DNA from 3 places in the Allorhizobium ampelinum S4 genome. Region 3 is predicted to be linked to each of the others. Evidence: predicted binding sites of a transcription regulator. Region 3 holds the regulator's gene; each other region holds the start of a gene.
The links. The regulator LexA, encoded in region 3, represses DNA repair genes until DNA is damaged. The targets are predictions, from matches to a motif close to TGTTCNNNNTGTGTTCNG.
Positions count from the first base shown of each region.

Region 1 (7,567 bases), 1.8 Mb from region 3:
CGCACGATGATTGCGGCGGTGTTCATCATCATGTTCGTCTATGGTTGGAACCAGTATCTCTGGCCCATGCTGATGACCACGGATGAGAGCTTTTACACACTGATGCGCGGTATCAAGCAGATCCTTCAGGTCTGGGTGGGTGCGCAAATTCCCGATTATAACGAAGCCTTTGCCATGGCCGTGCTCGCTATTCTGCCCCCTGTCATCATCGTGGTGGTATTCCAGAGCTGGTTCATCAAGGGCCTCACCGAAACCGACAAGTAAAGGACAGTCCAATGGCTTCCATCGATATCAATCAGGTCTCGAAAATCTATGACGGCGGTGTGCGTGCGGTCAACAGCGTGGACATCCAGATCAACGACGGCGAATTCATCGTGCTGGTCGGCCCCTCCGGCTGTGGCAAATCGACATTGCTGCGCATGGTGGCCGGGTTGGAAAGCATATCCGAGGGCGTGGTGCGCATTGGTGATCGGGTGGTCAACACGGTTGAACCGGCGGACCGCGACATCGCCATGGTTTTCCAGAATTACGCGCTCTACCCGCATATGACGGTGCGGCAGAACCTGGCCTATGGCCTGAAAAACCGCAAAACCCCTAAGGACGAGATTGACGCACGCGTGGCCGAGGCCGCCCGGATGCTGGAACTGCAACCCTATCTGGACCGCAAGCCCAAGGCACTGTCCGGTGGCCAGCGCCAGCGCGTTGCCATGGGCCGTGCCATCGTGCGCAAGCCGGCCGTTTTCCTGTTTGACGAGCCGCTGTCCAATCTCGATGCCAAGCTGCGCGTCTCCATGCGCGTCGAGATCCGCAAGCTGCAACGCCGGCTTGGTACGACATCGATCTATGTCACGCACGACCAGCTGGAAGCGATGACGCTGGCCGACCGGCTGGTGGTGCTGAACGGTGGCCGGATCGAGCAGATCGGTACGCCGCTTGAAGTCTATCACGCGCCTGCCTCGACCTTCGTTGCCAGCTTCATCGGCTCCCCGGCCATGAACCTTGTCACCGGCCGCCTGGATGGCAATCGTCTGTCGCTTTGGCCGGTCAGCTTCACCTTCGAGGGCGAGACCGATTATCGCGGCGAAGTCACGATCGGCCTTCGGGCGGAGGATCTGACGGTTGCAGCCCCTGGTCAGCCCTATGTGCCATTCCGTGTCGATTATGTGGAAGAATTGGGTGCTGTCCGCCTCGTACATGGGTTTGTCGGCGATCAGGCTCTTTGCGCCTCGCTGCCGGTTTCGACGGTGCTGTCAAACGAGATGCGGCTGGGGGTCGATCCACAGAAATTCCACTTCTTCGACCGGGAAGGCCGCCGCCTTGCTCTGCCCTTTGCCACCGCACAGATGACCTTCGGGGCTCAGGCTGAGACGGTAGAGGCCTGAAAAGCCGGTCGGCTCACGCCATTGCCAGCGAGAGCCGATTGTCACGTTTCCCTTCACCGCTTTCTTGGGCAAACGCTAAAATGCATGTGACTGGATTAACCCGAATTTGATAGGGTTCCCATAAAATTCGGGGACATCATGGGGGACATCGATGCCAGTCAAGCTTTTGTTTGCAGCCATGGCCGGGGCCGCCATGGCTTTGCCACGGTTTAGAGCGGAAGACACGCCACCGCTGGTGGCCGCCAATGCCGATCATTTGAGCCTGCAACCAGCGCCAATCAATCCGGATTGGATTCTTGAGGGCGATCCGCAGGCCCGGCTGGCCAATCACTCACAAAGTCCTGATGAAGCAAGTTCGACAGCTGTCTGGGATTGTACCGCCGGTAGTTTCCGCTGGTATTTCGGCTGGGACGAGACCGTGGTGATCCAGGAGGGCGAAGTGCATGTGACCGCGCAGGATGGCACCGAACGGTTGCTGAAGACCGGTGACATCGCCTATTTCAAGGGTGGGACCTGGGCCACCTGGCGCATCGAGACCTATGTGCGCAAGATCGCATTTCTGCGTAAACCTTTTCCGGAGCCAATCGCGACGCTTTACCGGCTTCGAAATGCCCTGCGGAGCGGATCACGCGCGCCGATTTGAGCGGGTGAAAATTTGGCCTCTGCCGGACGTTGCGTTCGTGGTCGCCGCGTCCTAAATCTTCCTCCAAATGCAACGCGAGAAAGATTATGGCCCAGATCCGCAATGTCGCCGTCCAGATGGACCATGTATCCTCCATCAATATATCAGGGGATTCCACCTTCGCCATGAGCCTGGAGGCTCAGGCCCGGGGCTATAAGCTGTTCCACTATACACCTGATCGGCTGACCATGCGTGATGGCCGCGTCTATGCGACAGTGGAGCCGATGGAACTGCGTGATGTGAAGGGCGATCACTTCACCCTCGGCAGCCCGGAGCGCGTCGATCTGTCCACCATGGATGTGGTGCTGCTGCGCCAGGACCCGCCGTTTGACATGGCCTATATCACCGCCACGCATATGCTGGAGCGCATTCATCCGAAGACGCTTGTCGTCAACGATCCGGCCTGGGTGCGCAATTCGCCGGAAAAGATCTTCGTCACCGAATATGCCGACCTGATGCCGCCGACGCTGATCACCCGCGACCCGGCGGAAATTGCCGCTTTTCGGGCCGAACAGGGCGATATCATCCTGAAGCCGCTCTACGGCAATGGCGGGGCAGGGGTGTTCCACTCCACCCGCGACGACCGCAATTTCTCCTCGCTGATGGAAATGTTCGGCCAGATGTTCCGCGAACCCTTCATCGCCCAAGGCTATCTGCCTGCCGTGCGCAAGGGCGACAAGCGTATCATTCTGGTGGATGGCGAGCCCGTCGGCGCGATTAATCGGGTGCCTGCCGAACATGATGCGCGCTCCAACATGCATGCTGGTGGCAAGCCGGAACCGACGGAACTGACGACGCGCGAGCGCGAGATCTGCGCCCGGATCGGGCCTGCGTTGCGCGAACGCGGCTTCCTGCTGGTCGGCATTGACGTGATCGGCGATTACATGACCGAGATTAACGTCACCTCGCCAACCGGTATCCGCGAGGTGAAGAATTTCGGCGGCGCCGATATTGCCGGCCTGCTCTGGGACGCGATTGAGAAAAAGCGGTCCTGATCCTGTTCGACAATTGATCGGAGAGTGTTTTCTGCGCCCCGCCACGTTGGGTTTGCGAGAGTCTGTCAGATTCATATTGAACCAGACAGACTCTCGCTTCTTTTGTTTTCGTTTGTCTTTTCGGGAAAACCGGTTTCCACTTTTCCCTGACAAACTCTAAAACCTTTGGCGTTGCGGGGTGCCGGAAGCGTTCCCCTTTGTTCTGAAAGCGCAACCAAATACAACCATTTTGCCCTCGAAACGGGTCTTTGTTCATTTATTGTTCTTGTCGTCCTTTGTTTTTCATGCAAAACTATGGTTGCAGGAAATTGCAGCGTGCCCGTTAGGAGCTCCGCTCGATGACTTGATTTAATAAATTGATTTTAAACGCATTTTCTCTTTTTCGTCCGGCGAAATCCATGAAATTGCGTAGGGGCGGATGGACCGCTGCCGGCAAGGGGGCTGGGATATGGTTGCACGGGTTGGAACGGTTGCGTTTCAGGGGATTGATGGCGTGCCTGTCGATGTGCAGGTCATGGTCGCGCCCGGCAAGATCGGGGTGCAGATCGTCGGCCTGCCGGATAAGGCGGTGGCTGAAAGCCGGGAACGGGTTCAGGCGGCCCTGCATGCCTCCGGACTGGCACTGCCGCCCAAGCGGGTGACCATCAATCTGGCACCGGCGGACCTGCCCAAGGAAGGTTCTCATTTCGATCTGGCCATCGCCCTTGGTCTGATGGCGGCGCTGGGTGCCATTCCCGCCGATGTGCTGGGCGACTATCTTGTGGTCGGTGAGTTGAACCTGGATGGCACGATTGCCGCCGTTGCCGGTGCTCTTCCGGCGGCCATGGCTGCCAATGCGCTTGGCAAAGGGCTGATCTGCCCGGCGGATAGCGGCCCGGAGGCGGCCTGGGCGGGGGCGGACATGGATATTTTGGCTCCCCGCAGCCTGATCGCTTTGGCCAACCATTTTCGTGGTACCCAGGTCCTGACGCGCCCGAATCCGGCCAGCCGGGCGCTGCCGGGTAACCTGCCTGACCTCGCCGATATTCGCGGCCAGGAAAGCGCCAAGCGGGCGTTGGAAGTGGCTGCTGCCGGGGGCCACAACCTGCTGATGGTCGGCCCGCCAGGATCAGGCAAATCCATGCTGGCCGCCCGCCTGCCGTCCATCCTGCCGGTGTTGTCTGCACCGGAGCTTCTGGATGTGTCGATGATCCATTCCATCGCCGGGCAATTGGCCGGTGGCAAATTGTCAGACCGCAGACCATTTCGCACGCCGCATCATTCCGCCACCATGGCGGCGCTGGTTGGCGGCGGGTTGCGCGCCCGGCCGGGCGAAGCCTCGCTTGCCCATAACGGTGTGTTGTTTCTCGATGAATTTCCGGAATTTTCGCCGCAGGTGCTGGATGCCTTGCGCCAACCGCTGGAAAGCGGCGAATGCGTCATTGCCCGCGCCAATCACCGCGTCACCTATCCGGCCAGCTTCCAGTTGATTGCCGCGATGAACCCTTGCCGTTGCGGCATGGCGGGCGAACCCGGCCATACCTGCGCACGCGGCATTCGCTGCCTGACCGAATATCAGGGCCGGATTTCCGGTCCGCTGCTGGACCGGATCGATATTCGCATCGATGTCCCCGCCGTCTCAGCCATGGACCTGATCAAGCCAATGGCAGCCGAAAAAAGCGCCGATGTCGCCCGCCGCGTTGCCGTCGCCCGACAGCGGCAGACGGAACGGTTTATCGAGGCGGGCGTGCCTGAAATCCGCATGAATGCGCGGTGCTCGACGGCACTGATCGAAAAGCTGGCCGCACCGGATGCTGCTGGCTTGCAGTTATTGAGGGATGCGGCGGAGAAGTTCAAATTCTCGGCCCGCGCCTATCATCGGGTGTTAAAAGTGGCGAGGACCTTGGCCGATCTGGATGGCTCGGAGGCGCTTGGCCGGATTCATCTGGCCGAGGCGATTTCCTACCGTATTCCCTCGGAACGCCTGACGGCTGCGGCATAACGAAACAGGACTGCGCCTGCTGCTGTAGCCCTCAGACTGCTGACAAAGGCTGCATTTATCCTCGACGTCATGCTCGGCCTTGTGCCGAGTATCTACGCATGTCAATTTAAGTAACAACCTCAATGGCTTATTCAGCAACAACAGATCCTCGGGACAAGCCCGAGGATGACGAAATGCCGAGATCGGGGTTTGTCAACAAACTGAGGGCTACACCTTATGCTGTAGCCCTCGTCTTCATTGTTTGATGGGCACCAATCCCATGGGATCAGCGCATTGAATGCGATTATTCGCCAAGTCCTGCAAACAGCGCCGTCGAGAGATAGCGTTCGGCAAAGGAGGGAATGATCACCACGATGGTCTTTCCGGCATTCTCCGGGCGCTGTCCAACCTTGATGGCGGCGGTGAGGGCGGCACCTGAGGAAATGCCGACTGGCACGCCTTCCAGCCGGGCGACCAGCCGGGCCAGTTCAAATGCTTCGTCATTGGTAACGGTGACAACTTCGTCATAGATTCCGGTATCGAGGATCTTCGGGGCAAAACCGGCGCCGATGCCCTGGATCTTGTGGGGGCCGGGATTGCCGCCCGACAGAACCGGGCTGTCGGCGGGTTCCACGGCGATCACCTGAACAGACGGTTTCTTGGCCTTCAGCACCTGGCCGGTGCCGGTAATCGTGCCGCCAGTGCCGATGCCGGAAACGAAGATATCAACCTCGCCATTGGTATCGTTCCAGATTTCTTCTGCGGTGGTCTTGCGGTGGATTTCCGGATTGGCCGGGTTTTCAAACTGCTGCGGGATGATGGCGTCGGGAATGGTCGCGGCCAGTTCCTCGGCCTTGGCAATCGCGCCCTTCATGCCCTTGGGGCCTTCGGTCAGTACCAACTCGGCGCCCAACAGCGCCAGCATCTTGCGACGCTCGATGGACATGGTTTCCGGCATGGTCAGGATCAGGCGGTAGCCTTTGGCAGCAGCGGCAAAGGCCAGCGCAATGCCGGTATTGCCGGAGGTCGGCTCGACCAGAACGGTCTTGCCCGGTGTGATCGTTCCCTGGGTTTCCAGGCTCTCGATCATCGCCACACCGATGCGGTCCTTGACGGAGGCAATCGGGTTGAAGAATTCCAGCTTGGCCAGAAGATGCGCCTTGACGCCCTTTTCCTTCGCCAGCTTGTCCAGCCGCACGATGGGCGTATCGCCGATGGTCTCGGTGATCGAGCCATAGATGCGGCCACGGCCAGGCTTCTTTGCTTCAGACATGTGTGATCCTCCAGAATAACGCGCTTTGCAGCGACAATAGGATCAAATCACCCAAGCGACCAGAACCCTTTGCCTATCGCCGTGGTTCCGGGGAGAAAAAACCCGCTGCAAAACCAGCGAAAACAAATGTTTATTTCACGCCGCCTTTGTGGCGATATAGGCGGCGGTTCCGGCCAGAATGCTGGCGGCGGCCCGGTTGAGCAGTTTCAACGCGGAGGGCTGCTTCAGCAGCAGCCGCGCCTTGGCAGCCATAAGAATATAGGGAATGAGCACGGCCATCAGCACCACGAATGTCGTGCCGACCAATAGCCCGTAATCCGCCGGGCCAATGGCCTCGAGCGGAATGAGGGTCGGCACCAGGGCGACGTAGAACAGCATGGTCTTCGGGTTGCCGAGCGTCACGAACAGGCCGGACAGGAAGGATGCCATCACGCCCACACTTTTGCGCGCTTCGATATTTTGCGGCAAAAGCCCTGCCGTCCAGAGCTTCCAGGCGATATAAGCCAGGTAGAGCGTGCCTGCGAATTTGATGATCAGGAACGGCGTCACGAAGGTCTGGGCAATATAGGCAAGGCCCAGAATGACGGCGGTCAGATAGCAGAGATCACCCAGAATCAGTCCCAGCCCCATGAAAAAGGTCGGGCGAAAACCGGAGCCAAGCGCCCGCGCCACGATCGCCGTCATGCCGGGGCCGGGAATGGCGGCGGCAATGAACAGGGCTCCGGCATAGGCAAGCAGGCTGGCAAGGGTCATGGTGCATCTCCTTCAACGCCGTATTGCTAATCCTCCCGGCTGCAACTTGCAACGGTGACACGATTGAAATTGCCTGATGTCGGACTTTCTGGTCTTTTGGGGTTTATCGCCTCCCTGCCAAGGACATGTAATGCCCACCACAACGTCACTTCTTGCCTTTGCCCTGATCTGCCTTGGCATGGCGCTGACGCCCGGCCCGAATATGGTTTATCTCGTGTCACGCTCCATCTGTCAGGGGCCGATGGCCGGACTGATTTCGCTGGGTGGTGTCGCGCTGGGCTTCCTGATCTACATGCTGATGTCGGTGCTGGGGATTACGGTGTTGCTGATGGCCGTGCCCTATGCCTATGAGGCGCTGAAACTGGCCGGTGCAGCCTATCTCGCTTACCTGGCCTGGCAGGCGGTCAGGCCGGGCGGGCGTTCACCCTTTCAGGTGCGCGACCTGCCGAAGGACAGCCCGAGACGGCTGTTTGCCATGGGCCTCGTGACCAATCTCCTCAATCCGAAGGTGGCCGTTCTCTA
Region 1 is NC_011989.1:307,176-314,742, forward strand. It holds gene ugpE (sn-glycerol-3-phosphate ABC transporter permease UgpE) at 1-264, shown strand, start outside; gene AVI_RS01475 (sn-glycerol-3-phosphate import ATP-binding protein UgpC) at 276-1,382, shown strand; gene AVI_RS01480 (cupin domain-containing protein) at 1,534-2,025, shown strand; gene gshB (glutathione synthase) at 2,112-3,059, shown strand; gene AVI_RS01490 (YifB family Mg chelatase-like AAA ATPase) at 3,508-5,040, shown strand; gene cysK (cysteine synthase A) at 5,324-6,292, opposite strand; gene AVI_RS01500 (LysE family translocator) at 6,428-7,045, opposite strand; gene AVI_RS01505 (LysE family translocator) at 7,176-7,567, shown strand, end outside.
Region 1: the regulator LexA is predicted to act here: its motif matches at 3,309-3,326, upstream of AVI_RS01490 (YifB family Mg chelatase-like AAA ATPase).

Region 2 (7,567 bases), 850 kb from region 3:
CTGTCGACGATTACCGACCGGCTTCCGGTCATTTCCAAAATGATGTCAGCCAGTTCACGCACGGTAAATTCGCCGGGATCGCCAATATTGACCGGACCAGTGATCGAGGCATCAGAGCGCATCAGCCGGAAAAATCCCTCAATCAGGTCATCGACATAGCAGAAGGACCGGGTCTGCGTGCCGCCGCCATAAAGCTCAAGCGGCGCCTCTTCCAGGGCGCGAACGATGAAGTTGGAGACCACCCGTCCGTCCTGCGGGTCCATGTTTGGACCATAGGTATTGAAGATCCGCACCACCTTGATTTCAACGCCATGCTGGCGGTGATAATCGAAACACAGGGTTTCGGCGGCGCGCTTGCCTTCGTCATAGCAGGCCCGCGGCCCTATCGTATTGACCGCGCCACGGTAGCTTTCCGTCTGCGGATGAACCTGCGGATCGCCGTAGATCTCGCTGGTCGACGCCTGAAACACCCGTGCGCCGCAGGCGACAGCCAGGTCCAGCACGTTTTTCATGCCAAGCACATTGATCAGCATCGTGCCAACAGGATCGATCTGATATTGCGGCGGCGAGGCGGGGCAGGCGAGATTCCAGATCTCGTCGTAGACGCCTTGCGGCAAGGGATCGCGGACATCGGCTTTAATGAAGGACAGTTTGGGATTGGCCAGCAGAGGTTCGATATTTTTGCGCCGCCCGGTCTGAAGATTGTCCAGGCAGACCACATCGCAGCCTTCGTTAAGCAATCGTGCGCAGACGTGGGAACCGAGAAATCCAGCGCCGCCGGTCACCAATGCCGTCCGTGTCTTTCCCATAGCGTCCTCTTGCAGTCCGTTGCCGTTCATGTAGGGGAAGGGGTCCGGCCCTGTCAATTCCAGGCTACAAGCAATCAACCGTTATGAGCGACAAGGGTCGCAACCTGCCCGTTGCCGATGCCTTTGCGCCCGTTCTGTCAATCCTCATTGCCCTGCTGGCGTGATTTCAGTTTCGATCCGGCAATGCGCGCCACCAGATCCGGCAGGCTTTCAATTTCGCCCCATTTGCCGGTGCGCTTCGGCAGATCGACGGAGGAGGCGGGCAAAACGGCGGAGGAAAAGCCAAGCTTTTCGGCCTCCTTCAACCGCTGCGCCGTATGCGATACCGGTCGCACTGCACCCGAAAGGCTGATTTCGCCAAAATAAACGCAATCGGCAGGCAGGGCGACGCCAGCCAGCGATGAGACCAGCGCTGAGGCAATTGCCATGTCCGCGGCGGGTTCTGTGATTCGGTAGCCGCCTGCCACATTCAGATAGACATCGTGCTGGCCAAGCCTGACGCCGCAATGGGCCTCCAGTACGGCCAGAATCATCGCCAGGCGGCTGGAATCCCAGCCGACCACGGCCCTGCGCGGCGTGCCAAGTGCTGTCGCGGCCACGAGAGCCTGTACTTCGACCAGCACGGGCCGCGTGCCTTCCATGCCAGCAAACACCGCAGCGCCCGGCGCTTTTTCATTGCGCTCGCCCAGAAACAGTTCCGATGGATTGGCGACTTCGCGCAGCCCCCGGTCCGACATTTCGAACACGCCGATTTCGTCGGTGGGTCCGAAACGGTTCTTGACGGTGCGCAGGATGCGGTAATGGTGGCCCCGGTCGCCTTCGAAATACAGCACGGCATCGACCATGTGCTCGACGACGCGGGGACCGGCGATCTGGCCTTCCTTGGTGACGTGGCCGACCAGCACCATGGTGGCGCCAGTCTGCTTGGCGAAACGAATCATCGCCTGCACGCCGGTGCGCACCTGCGTGACCGTGCCGGGGGCCGAATCGGCGGTATCACTCCAGAGAGTCTGGATCGAATCGATGATGACAAGATCGGGCCGTTTGCCTTCGGAAATTGTCGCCAGAATGTCCTCGACATTGGTTTCTGCTGCCAGCAGCACATCGGTATCGGCGGCGTTCAGCCGCTGGGCGCGCAGCCGCACCTGAGCCACTGCTTCTTCGCCCGAGACATAGACGACCCGATGGCCCTGCCGCGACAAGGCGGCGGCGGCCTGCATTAGCAGGGTGGATTTACCGATGCCCGGATCGCCGCCGATCAGCACGGCGGAGCCGCGCACGAAACCGCCGCCGGTCGCCCGGTCCAGTTCCGACAGGCCCGTGGGAATGCGTGGTGCTTCCTCGATTTCGCCCGACAGCGAGGTCAGCGTTACCGCCCGGCCTTTCTTCGGCACCTTGCCGGGACCAGAGCCGATGCCACCCATCGGATCTTCCTCGACAATGGTGTTCCACTGTGCGCAACCATCGCATTTGCCAGCCCAGCGGCTGTGAACCGTGCCGCAGTTCTGGCAGATGAATTGGGTTTTGGCCTTGGCCATGCATTGCCTTTCATGCGAGCATCGTACCATCCCACCCACCACAATATGGATGGAGAAATAAGAACAAAGAGTGAATACGTGCTATCAACTAAGAGAAATGCCGGGCCTATGCAAGAGGGCTAACGACTTATTCAGCCTCCAGATAATGCCGTTCATAGCGCAGGCCGAGGCCGGTCAGCATTTCATAGCCGATCGTACCCGCCGCCCGGGCGACGTCATCGATAGGCATGTTCGGTCCGAACAGCTCGATATAATCGCCAGCGGCAATTGCTTTTTCCGGCACGTCACTGACGTCGAAGATCGTCATGTCCATGGTGATGCGGCCAACAACCGGCACCTGGTATCCGGCGATAGAGCCATAGGCGCCCGGCGATCCCGTATCGCGCAATGCCGTGCCGTGGCCTGAGAGATTGCGTAGGTAGCCATCGGCATAGCCGACGGAGGCAACGGCCAGACGGCTTTCTCTCGTCAACTGGCAGGTGGCACCGTAGCTGACGGTTTCTCCGTTCCTGGCTTGGCGGATCTGGAGAATGCGGGCCTCGGCCTTGACCACTGGGCGCATCGGGTTGGGCAGGCCCGTGACCGCCTCGCCACCGTAAAGCGCGATGCCGGGGCGGGTGAGGTCGAAATGGTAATCAGGGCCGAGTAAAGTTCCAGCAGAGGCTGAAAGGCTTGATTCAATGCCCTCGAAAGCCGCGCTAACCTGATGAAAAGCCTGCAATTGCTTCTGGTTCATCGGCGAGGATGGATCATCTGCGCAGGCGAGATGGCTCAAAATCAACACCGGCGAAAAGCTGGCCGGGCGCGAAACGTCCGTCGCCAGGAACAAGGCATCGTCCATGCTGAGGCCCAGCCGGTTGAAGCCGGTATCGACATGCAGGGCGCATGGATGATCGCCTTGGTCAGCCACGGTCCGCATCCAGAACGCCAGCTGTTCCTCACTGGCAATCACCGGCACCAGATCATGCTCGAAAAACAGCGGTTCCATTCCTTCCCAGATGCCTGACAGCACGAAAATCCGGGCGTCCGGCGCATAGGTGCGCAAGGTCGCGCCTTCCGATGGCAGCGCCACGAAAAAATCCCGCGCACCGGCATTGTAAAGCGTCTGGCCTGAATCCTCGATGCCGATGCCGTAGCCATCGGCTTTTACCACGGCACCCGCCCGCGCCTTGCCGGATCGCTTCGCCATATCGCGCCAATTGTCGGCCAGCGCTTGCAGGTCGATGGTGACGCGCAGCGGTGCGGTCAGGAACTCATCGGAGGGGGGAATGGAAAAGGAAGAAGCAGACATGAAACAGCTTTTCGCAAAGGAACGATGACCGGACCCTATCACTTTTCTTCAAGACTGGAATGATGCGGCGATGGTATTGTCGGGCCATGCACATGCTTTCATCTCGTCCTGCTATTTCATCTCAACCTCTCATTCGTGAGCAGACCCGCTTCTGGCGAGATGCTCGGTTTGGCGGCATGAAATGTATGAGTGCGACCTTTATCACCCATCGGTTTTCCCCGCATGCCCATGAGCATTTTGGCATCGGTGCCATGGAGACGGGGCAGAAAATCGCCACGATCAGGGGATGCAGACAAGTCTGCGGACCGGGCGATCTATACCTGATCAATCCGGAGGAGATCCACGATGGCAGTCCTGCGGGTGGGGTCTATCGATATCGGATGATCTATCCGTCGGTCGCCATGGTGTGCGACGTTCTGCAAGAGACCAGCAAGAGACCGTCGTGGGAAACGCCGTCCTTTCGCCAGCAGATCGTCACGGATCCGGCCTTGGCGCAGGCCTTTAACCGGATGCACAGGCAAATAGAGCAGGCAGATGGAATGCTCGGTGCCGAAGAGGGGATGCTGGACATGCTCACCGCTCTTTTCACCCGCCATGGCGCTGTTGCGCCTGCCTCCTCTGCCGCTCGCCCCGACACGGCGATGGCGAGGGTGCGAGACTATCTCCATGCGAATTTTGCTGAGGATATCGGCCTTGACCATCTGGCGGGGCTGGTCGGATTCAGCCGTGCGCATTTGATCCGCAGCTTTCGCGCCACCTATCATATTACGCCCCACGCCTATCTGACACTTCGGCGTATTCGAGAAGCGGAGTCCATGCTGGCCAAGGACGCTGCGCCTGCCGACGTCGCCTTTGCCTGCGGCTTTGCCGATCAGGCGCATTTTACCCGCAATTTCAAGGCGCGGATGGGCATGACCCCGGCGCAATTTCGCCGGGGATAGGCTGAGGGGATCAATGCCCGACCGGTGCCGCGCCGAACCGGCGTTCCAGATATTTGGAGTAGCGCGACAGTGGGTAGCAGATGGCGAAATAGAACAGCGCGACCAATCCATAAACGGTGAAGGGTTGGAAGGTTGCGTTGGTGACGATGGTTCCGGCCTTCGACAACTCGACAAAGCCGATGATCGAGGTCAGGGCCGTGCCTTTGACCACCTGAACCGAAAAACCGGCGGTCGGGGCAATGGCGATCCGCATGGCCTGCGGCAGGATGATCAGCCGCATCTGCTGGCGATAGGTGAGGGCCAGGCTGGTGCCGGCTTCCCACTGGCCTTTTGGCACGGCTTCGACGCAGCCGCGCCAGATTTCAGTCAGGAAAGCGGCGGTCCAGCAAGTCAGTGCCACACCGGCAGCGAGCCAGGCGGGAACGTCGATGCCGAACAGGCCGAGACCGAAAAACGCGATGAACAACTGCATCAACAGCGGCGTGCCTTGGAAAAACTCGATGAAGCCGCGCGCGAAGATCCGGGACATGCGCTGTTTGGCAATCCGCAGCATCAGCAGCGCCAATCCAAGCGCTCCGCCACAGATGAAGGAAACCAGGGAAAGAACCAGGGTCCAGCGGACTGCCAGCAGCAGATTGCGAGCGATATCCCAGAGGGTGAACTCAATCATCGTGTCGCCCCTTTCGGGAAGATCTGCCTACCGAGCAGCGCCAGCAATTGTCGAAGGCCGATGGCCAGCAACAGATAGAGAGCAGTGGAGATCATGTAGGCTTCAAATGCGCGGAAGGTGCGCGACTGGATGAAATTGGCGGCAAAGGTCAGGTCCTCAGTGGCAATCTGCGACACCACGGCGGAACCGAGCATGACGATGACCAATTGAGACGATAGCGCCGGCCAGATTCGTTGCAGAGCCGGAACCAGAATGATCAGCCGGAAGGTTTGCAGCGGGCGAAGCGCCAGCGCAGTCCCGGCCTCGAACTGGCCTTTTGGGGTTGCCTCGATCCCGGCTCGGATGATCTCGCAGCTATAGGCGCCGAGATTGATGATCATCGCCAGATTGGCGGCTTCCATCTCGGAGAGCTTCAGCCCGGTGGAGGGCAGGCCGAAAAAGATGAAGAACAGCTGGATCAGGAAGGGCGTATTGCGGATCAGTTCCACATAGGCGGCAACTGGTGGCTTGATCCATTTCGGTCCCAAGGCCCGCGCCCAGGCGCAGGCGATGCCGAAGGCAATGCCGACCACGCCACCGACCAGTGTCAGTTCGACCGTCACCCCGACCCCTTTGAGGATGATCGGGTAATATTCGCCAAACCAGCTGAAATCGAAAATATAATGCATGATGAAACCTGCTGGCAAAGCGAACTTATGCGGCTTTGCTGCCGTATCTGGCCTGCACAATCACCTCAGCCACACGGCTGCGGTGATTGTGCTGAAATGGTTATACCGTCCGATCAAAGATTACAGATCGGCAGGAAGCGGTGCGCCCAGCCATTTTTCGGAAATCTTGCTCAGCGAGCCATCGGCCTTGGCCTCGGCGATAATCGCATTGATCTTTTCCGCCAGCGCCGGTTCGTTCTTGTTGAAGCCGATGAAGCAGGGCGAGTTCTTGATCAGGAACTTTGGCTCCGGACGCTTCGGCGGGTTTTTGGCGAGGATCGCAGCAGCGACGACATTGCCGGTGGCAACCGCATCGACCTGACCGGAGAGGAAGGCGGAAATCGTGCCGTTATTGTCCTCGTAGCGCTTGATGACAGCGTCGGACGGCGCAACCTTGGTCAGTTCCAGATCCTCGACCGCGCCACGGGTAACGCCGACCGACTTGCCCGACAGATCGGCGGCGGACTTGATGGCGGTATCTGCGGGCGCAAACACGCCATTATAGAAAGGCGCATAGGCGGTGGAGAAGTCCACGACCTTTTCACGGTCTGGATTCTTGCCGAGGCTTGAAATGACCAGATCAACCTTGTTGGTCTGCAAATAGGGAATGCGGTTGGCGCTGGTGACCGGCACCAGTTCCAGCTTGACGCCCAATTTCTTGGCAATCAGCGCTGCGGTATCGATGTCATATCCGACGGGCTGCATGTCGGTGCCGACGCTGCCGAATGGCGGAAAGTCCTGCGGCACCGCCACTTTCAGCGTACCCCGCTTGGTAATGTCGCCCAGCGCATCGGCATGGGCCGGCAGGACGGCGGCAAAGGTGGCAAGGGAAAGGCCAAGGGCAAGCAGGGTACGACGATGCATAGGATGCTCCGGATTGATATGATGCACAACTTGAAGCAATTGCTATGCCACTATGCAAAAAGCCGCCTGGAAAAGGCGGCCCTTGGTTCTGTCTGGATTGACGGTGTGCATTTGCGCAAAGTTTAAGCAAGCTACGCGCAAAGCATGGTCAGGTCTCCTCGTACGGCGTGAAGCTCGGATCGGCCAGATCGGCAAAGCGGGTAAACTGCGCCTGGAAGGCCAGTTTGACGGTGCCGGTTGGTCCGTGACGCTGCTTGGCGATGATCACGTCCGCCGTGCCGCGCACCTTCTCCATCTGGGCTTCCCATTCGGGATATTTTGGGTCGGCCATATCGCGGGGTTCGAGGTTCTGCACATAATATTCCTCACGGAACACGAACATCACCACGTCGGCGTCCTGCTCGATCGAACCTGATTCACGAAGGTCGGAGAGCTGAGGACGCTTGTCGTCGCGGCTTTCCACCTGACGCGACAGCTGCGACAGCGCGACGATTGGCACGTTCAACTCCTTGCCAAGTGCTTTCAAACCCGTGGTGATCTGGGTGATTTCCTGGACGCGGTTTTCCCCTGACTTGCCCGAGCCAGTCATCAGCTGAATATAGTCCACGACAAGACAATCGAGGCCACGCTGGCGCTTCAGGCGGCGGGCCCGAGCGGAAAGCTGGGCGATGGAAATACCACCGGTCTGGTCGATGAACAGCGGTACTTTCTGCATGGTTTGGGAAAAGCCAACCAGCTTCTCAAAAT
Region 2 is NC_011989.1:1,262,014-1,269,580, forward strand. It holds gene AVI_RS05905 (UDP-glucuronic acid decarboxylase family protein) at 1-809, opposite strand, end outside; gene radA (DNA repair protein RadA) at 947-2,347, opposite strand; gene alr (alanine racemase) at 2,475-3,638, opposite strand; gene AVI_RS05920 (AraC family transcriptional regulator) at 3,725-4,579, shown strand; gene AVI_RS05925 (amino acid ABC transporter permease) at 4,590-5,249, opposite strand; gene AVI_RS05930 (amino acid ABC transporter permease) at 5,246-5,917, opposite strand; gene AVI_RS05935 (transporter substrate-binding domain-containing protein) at 6,038-6,820, opposite strand; gene AVI_RS05940 (replicative DNA helicase) at 6,969-7,567, opposite strand, start outside.
Region 2: the regulator LexA is predicted to act here: its motif matches at 2,407-2,424, upstream of radA (DNA repair protein RadA).

Region 3 (7,567 bases):
TCCAAAACCCTGTTTGACGAGGTTCTACGGCGTCCGCACATAGACCCGGAGGACGAGGCGGAAGCCCCTGATTTCGAGGGCCACTTCAGCGCATCGCCGCTGCTGGTCTCCCGCTGGCAGCGCCTTCTGCGTGCTCTCCACCGGGATGCTCTGCAGGAGCTTGCCTATGGTCGGACATTTCTGTTTTTACCCGTTCTGCTTGGTCTCGGTGCGATCTGGTGGTTTACCCGTCCGCAGGACCTTCCCCGTCTGCCGATCTTCCTGACTTTTTGTGCAGCCGGAGTGGTCTGGCTGCGGGTCCGTTACCGTCATCCTGTCCTGGCCACCGTCTGCGGCATTGCAACTCTCGGTCTTGCTGGCATGTTGCTAGCCGATGTGCAAACCGCGCGTCTGGACACGATCATCATAGACAGTGCAGTGACGACCGTGGTGCGCGGCAAAGTGGTTTCGGTAGAACCAAATGCGGACGGCAATCAAAGATATGTGATTGCACTGCATCAAACGCGCTACCCTAGTCTTAAGCGTATGCCACAGCAGGTCGCGCTTCTGGCCCGCGGCAAGCATGTTCCCTTCAACCCCGGCGACTGGATTGAGGGCAGGGCGCGGCTCTCCCCGCCGTCCGGACCGGCTTTGCCGGGCTTAAACGATTTTGCCTTTGCCTCCTATTTTGCGGGCACCGGCGCGATCGGCTATTTTTACCAGCCACCCAAGCCATTTCTGCCGGGACCAGAGATAGCGCCACCGGATTTTTGGGAGCGTGCCGGAATCAAGCTGGATGAAACGACACAGGAATTGCGCAATGGCATTTCTGATCGTATCAGGGCCATCGTGCCGGGCGATGCGGGCGCGTTTGCCGTGGCGATTGTGACCGGCGAGCGGCGCGGCCTTTCGGAGGAGGCCAATAACGATCTTCGCGTTTCCGGCCTTGCCCATATCATCTCGATTTCCGGTCTGCATATGGCACTGGCCGGTGGGCTGTTCTTCGTGGGGATCCGGCGCCTCTTGAGCCTTGTCCCTGGCATGGCGGAGGCCCGCTCGATCAAGAAGACTGCCGCAGCAGGGGCGATAGCCACCACGACCGGCTATTTTCTCATTTCCGGCTACGACATTGCCGCCCAGCGCGCGTATCTGATGATGGTTATCATGCTGTCGGCGGCTTTCTTCGACCGACCTGTGCTCAGCCTGCGCAATGCCGCGCTGGCGGCTATCCTTGTGATTCTCCTCTCGCCGTCCCAGGTCATGGGACCGAGCCTGCAAATGTCCTTTGCAGCCACCTTTGCCCTGATCGCCGGATTCGACCTTTGGCGCCAACGCCCAAGAATGCCTCCCATCCTGCCGGCGATCCCGGCGCTGACAGTGCTGAAGCCGTTGATGACGCTGGTCAGCGGCATTCTGATGACCTCTGCACTTGGCGGTTTTTCCACAGCGATGTTTTCAGCGGCGCATTTCCACCGGGTCGGATTGCATGGGTTGGAGGCAAATCTCCTGGCGGCTCCCCTTATGTCGATGCTTGTCATGCCAGCGGCGATGATCGGCGTGCTGCTCATGCCGTTCGGTCTGGACCAATGGCCGATCCAGTTGATGGGGCTTGGCCTTGAGGGCGTATTGATGATTGCCAGCAAGGTCGCGAGCTGGGGTAATGGCTTCACCTTCGGCCGGTTCGAGTGGTGGTTTCTGCCGGTCTCGGCAACCGGCCTGCTGATACTGACCCTGATGAAGACGCGGCTGCGGCTGATTGGCGTGGCGATGATGCTGACGGCGTTTGGCTATGAGGCGATAAAAACCGATCCGCCACTGCCCGATCTCGCCATATCCGAAGATGGCCAACTGTTCGCTCTCTTTCGGACCGACGACCGCCATCTCTTGACCATCGCCACCAACAAGAAGCGTCCGCCGAGTTTCATTTTCAACCAATGGCGCTCAGTGCTCGACATTGCCGATCCGATTGCGCCTGAAATATTGCCCAAGCTGGCAGCTGTTGAGATCGAGACAGGCCAACAGGGCGCGGGGAAAGGCGAGGACAAGGCGCGGGAAACAACGCGGGCCGGAAAAACAAAGACGGGGGGCCAAAAAGTCAAGGGAAGAGAGCCAGTAGAGCCGCAACAGGCGATGGCGGAGATGACGACGGCAAAGGAGAAGGCCGATAAAAAACCTGATCTTTTCCATTGCCGCACCGATGCCTTTTGCCTCGCGAGGCTCAGCAATGGTTGGACCGTCAGCCTGGTGCAGAACCGCGACTACAACCAGGCCGCTTGCGCCCTGTCCGACCTGATCGTTTCGACTGAGGCCGGCCGTGATGCCGAATGTAAGGCGCCGATAGCATCCACTATTCCCTCAGAAAAAAACGAAACCACCGTTACCCGGGAGCCTGCGGAAGACGCGACTGGGGCGGACGTTGAAATTGAACGGATCATGGCCGATGGTGACATGCTGCCATCTGACAACAGCAGCCCGTCCGTTCGCTCCCAAACGATCAGCCGAACGCAAGCGGGAGACATTTCTGCAGCCAGTGTAACGACGGTACCGGGGAAGGGTGTTGCAGTGCCCACAGATAGCCAAGTGAAGGGCGGCGCCTCAAACTCAGACCAGAATTCCCCGTCCCTAATAGAAGCGGGCGAACCTCTCGCCTTCTTGCAAACCGAGAAGGCCGCTAACGCTGGACCGATGCTGTCACGTCCCCCGAAAGTCCTGACCCGTAACGATCTGCGACGGTTCGGTGCAATGGAGATCACGCTTGGTGATCCCGCCACCCGAACGCTGCATATCGTTACGGCATTTCAAAATCAGTATCGGCCCTGGACCCGCCATCGTTATTTCGACTGGCGCAGCAATCGCTATGATCGACCGAATGGTACGGCCCACGCCAATGTTCCATCTGCTGCCAGCGACGACGTCCAGTCAGGCGCTGGAGATGTCAGTGAGCTTAGTGATAGCGACGAATAAGACCGACAAGCTTGCCCTGGATTTTTACCCGGTCCGGTCCGAAAATCCGGGTCTCATAGGCCGGATTGGCAGCTTCCAGCGCGATGGACGCCCCACGGCGGCGGAAGCGTTTCAACGTGGCTTCCTCATCGTCTACCAGAGCAACGACGATATCGCCCGGATTGGCGGTGGTGGCGTTGCGGATGATCACCGTGTCGCCATCGAGAATGCCAGCTTCGATCATCGAATCGCCTTTGACCTCAAGGGCGTAATGTTCGCCGCTGCCCAGCATTTCCATCGGCACGGAAATGTCATGGGTGTTGTTCTGGATAGCGGAGATCGGCACGCCTGCCGCGATACGGCCCATGACAGGTATGGATGAGGAATTGCGTACTTCCTCGACCTGTTTGGCCGGAGCGGATGGAACTGCCTGCAACTTGCCTCGGCTGCCTTCAATGACGGATGGCGAAAATCCTGTACGTCGGGGCGGTATGCTGGAGGTCATGGCCTCTGGCAGCTTGATAACTTCCAGCGCTCGTGCACGGTTTGGCAAGCGACGGATGAAACCGCGCTCTTCCAAAGCGGTGATCAGCCGGTGAATGCCGGATTTTGAGGCGAGGTCCAGGGCATCCTTCATCTCATCGAAGGAGGGCGGCACCCCAGACTCCTTCATGCGCTCGTGTATAAACAGCAAAAGTTCCTGTTGCTTGCGAGTCAGCATTGGGACCTACCCTTTGAATTATGAAACAAATACAGAACATACGCTATCTGTTCCAGTTGTGTTCCGCAAGTCCTTCTTGCAAATTTCCTTCGATGACGCGGCGAGAGACGGCGTTGAAGAGGAGACGAACGAGAAGCATCCTTTAAATACGGGAGGCTGAGAGGCTCCTATAGAAACAGAAAGCCTTTGCTTTATTGTCCTGACGACTGTCGGTTGGGAATGGGCAGAAAGATAGAGAAAATCGATACTATCGAAGACGTGAAATTGCGGAATGAAAGTTGGTAGCAAGTTGTTTCAGTGCGGATGGCCAACGATAAATCGACAACAATAATCTGCCGCAGTGTCTGATCGGGGACATTATCACCCCCGATCCATTTTGATATCAGTGGCTTACAGCATCGCGACGGCAATTTCCGCGGCAAGACGCGCGTTGTTTTCCACCAACGCGATATTGGTGGTCAGGCTGCGGCCGTCGGTGAGGTGATAGATTGCGTCGAGCAGGAAAGGCGTGACGGCTTTGCCAGTGATTTCCTCGCGTTCAGCCGCGGCCAGCGCCCGGCCAATATAGATTTCCATCTCCTCGCGCGCGATTTCCTCTGCTTCCGGCACGGGATTGGCGATCAACATGCCGCCATCAATGCCCAATTGGTCGCGTACCTTCTGGAAATTGGCAATTGCTGCGGGGCTTTCCAGTTTAAGTGGGCTTTTCAAGCCCGATTCCCGCGACCAGAAGGCTGGAAATTCGTCGCTGTCGTAAGTCACGACAGGTACGCCACGGGTTTCCAGGACTTCCAATGTCTTGGGAATATCAAGAATAGCTTTTGCTCCGGCGCAGACGACGATGACAGGGGTGCGGGCCAGTTCTTCCAGGTCCGCTGAAATGTCAAAGCTTTCTTCTGCGCCACGATGCACGCCGCCGATGCCGCCGGTGGCAAAAACCGAGATATTGGCGCGGGCGGCAGCGATCATCGTCGCGGCTACCGTGGTAGCGCCGGTGCGGCGTTCGGCAATGGCGTAGGCGAGATCGGCACGAGAGACCTTCAGGACATCAGTCATTTGCGCCAGTTTTTGCAACTGATCTTCTTCCAGCCCGATATGCAAAACGCCTTCAATCACGGCGATGGTCGCCGGGACCGCACCACCGTCGCGAATGATTGCCTCCACGCTTTGCGCCATCTCGACATTTTTCGGATAGGGCATGCCATGGGTGATAATGGTGGATTCCAGCGCGACAATAGGCGCATTGCGCGTCTTGGCCGCAGCCACTTCGCGGGCGTATACGATGGGCAGGAGCGGAGAAATCGAACGGGTCATGATCGGGAACTCGTTTGGCGGGGAAGGGCGCGCGGCTCGCCAACAAGGTCAAGGCGCGCGGCGAGGCGATCTGCGGTGAGGTCCTCGTCTGTTGCCCTGTCAGATAGCAGGGTCAGGCCAGCCAAAGCAACACCGTGGCGCAGCGCCAGCGGCAAGGAACTGTCATTCACTCTTTGCGAAAGCACCCCCGCACAAAGCGAATCGCCAGCTCCGGTCACATCGGCCAGTGCGTCCAGTGGCGGCGGGGTCAAGGCATAGTCACCGCTTGGATCAAAGGCAACGACCGGTCCCGCACCATTGGTGACAACGCCGCCATGGAGGCCTTTGGCGCGAAGCAGATCCGGCCAATCAGAAGGGGCATCCGGTTTTGTTCCCGCCAGAACCGCTGCTTCAGCGCTGTTGAGAAACAGCATATCGAACCTATCGAGGCAGTCGGCGTATCGCACCACCTTGGCCGGTGAAATGCCGATCCCGGCCAGAGGCTTGGCAAGCTCACGCGCCATGGCCGCAATCGCCTCCAGCGTCTCTTGCGGCAGGTTGGCATCAACCAGCAAAACGCGTGTGGCTTCGAAAGATTCGCGAACGGCGCGTACTTTCAGCCGGCGTGGCGAGAACAAGCGGTAGAGCTCCATATCGGCCAAGCCGATCACCAGATTGCCGTCTTTTTCCAAAATAGCAGTGTAGCTTGGGGTGCTCCGATCCAAAAAGGTGAAGGGCCGGTCGTCGACGCCAGCCGCTTCGGCGGCGACCGCCACCCGTTGGCCAAGCGCATCGCCGCCGCGGGGGCTGATCATAGCAACATTCAATCCAAGTCGTGCCAGGGCGCGCGCCGCGTTGAAGCCACCGCCGCCCGGTTCTTCCAACCATCGCCCCGGATTGCTGGCGCCAGCAATGGTTTCCGCATCGATGCGTCCGCGCCGATCGATATGCGCGCCGCCCAGAACGAGAATGTCGAGACTCATACCTGCCAGCCTCCTGGAAACAGTGGAAATTCGAATCGCGAAGGCGTCATTCCGAAGGGTACGATGGGCTGAAAACCAACTTCTCTTAACGGCCAATGCCATGGAAACATTAAGAGAACACCCGTCAGATTAAAAAATAAACACAAAGACTTGGGCAAGACTTGCAAGAACGGAACAAACCATGTACATAGTTCGTGTCTGCTGTTTCGTTGCCTACGCGGCTTCAATAACCTAAAGGTGGTTCAAATGTCACAAAATTCTTTGCGGCTCGTAGAGGACAAAACGGTGGATAAAAGCAAGGCATTGGAAGCGGCCCTGTCGCAGATCGAGCGATCGTTCGGCAAGGGCTCGATCATGAAGCTCGGCGCGAACGAGAAAATCGTGGAGGTTGAAACCGTATCGACAGGCTCTCTCAGCCTCGATATCGCGCTCGGCATTGGTGGTCTTCCCAAAGGCCGTATCATTGAAATTTATGGACCGGAAAGCTCCGGTAAAACCACGCTTGCGCTGCAAACCATTGCCGAAGCCCAGAAAAAGGGCGGTGTTTGCGCCTTTGTCGATGCCGAGCATGCGCTGGATCCGGTTTATGCCCGCAAACTGGGTGTTGATCTCCAGAATTTGCTGATCTCACAGCCAGATACCGGTGAACAGGCACTGGAAATCACCGATACGCTGGTGCGTTCGGGGGCGATCGATGTGCTGGTGATCGACTCGGTTGCGGCCTTGACACCGAAAGCTGAAATCGAAGGCGAAATGGGCGATAGCCTGCCGGGCATGCAGGCGCGGTTGATGAGCCAGGCGCTGCGCAAGCTGACGGGCTCGATCTCGCGTTCGAACTGCATGGTCGTTTTCATCAACCAGATTCGTATGAAGATTGGCGTGATGTTCGGTTCCCCGGAAACGACGACCGGTGGTAACGCGTTGAAATTCTACGCTTCGGTTCGTCTCGATATTCGCCGTATCGGCGCGGTCAAGGACCGGGAAGAGATCGTTGGCAACCAGACCCGCGTCAAAGTGGTCAAGAACAAGATGGCGCCGCCCTTCAAGCAGGTGGAATTCGACATCATGTATGGCGAAGGCGTGTCGAAGACCGGTGAATTGGTCGATCTGGGCGTCAAGGCTGGGATTGTTGAGAAGGCCGGTGCGTGGTTTTCCTATAATAGCCAGCGCTTGGGGCAGGGCCGGGAAAATGCCAAGATCTTTCTTCGCGACAACCCAGCGGTTGCCGATGAAATCGAAACAGCACTTCGCCAGAATGCCGGTCTGATCGCCGAGCGTTTTCTTGAAAATGGCGGTCCGGACGCCAATGACAGCGTCGGTCTTGACGACGCCTGATCGATTAGGACCGCTTATCTGGCGGTTGGATCTGTTCATTGTTGCGGGCTGGGGATTTACATCTCCGGCCCTTTTCTTTCGATAGGCTGGACAGGCGTCATGGCGGACGATAAAAGCCGTTGTTTTCTGACGTCTGTCCGGCAACGGACACTTATTCCAAGGGCATCCCATGAGCGGCGTAAATGACATTCGGTCGACCTTCCTCGATTACTTCAAGACCAATGGTCATGAAGTCGTTGCGTCGAGCCCGCTCGTGCCCCGCAATGACCCGACGTTGATGTTCACCAACGCCGGCATGGTGCAATTCAAGAAT
Region 3 is NC_011989.1:2,109,627-2,117,193, reverse strand. It holds gene AVI_RS10080 (ComEC/Rec2 family competence protein) at 1-2,943, shown strand, start outside; gene lexA (transcriptional repressor LexA) at 2,924-3,643, opposite strand; gene AVI_RS10070 (pseudouridine-5'-phosphate glycosidase) at 4,034-4,957, opposite strand; gene AVI_RS10065 (carbohydrate kinase family protein) at 4,954-5,919, opposite strand; gene recA (recombinase RecA) at 6,166-7,254, shown strand; gene alaS (alanine--tRNA ligase) at 7,424-7,567, shown strand, end outside.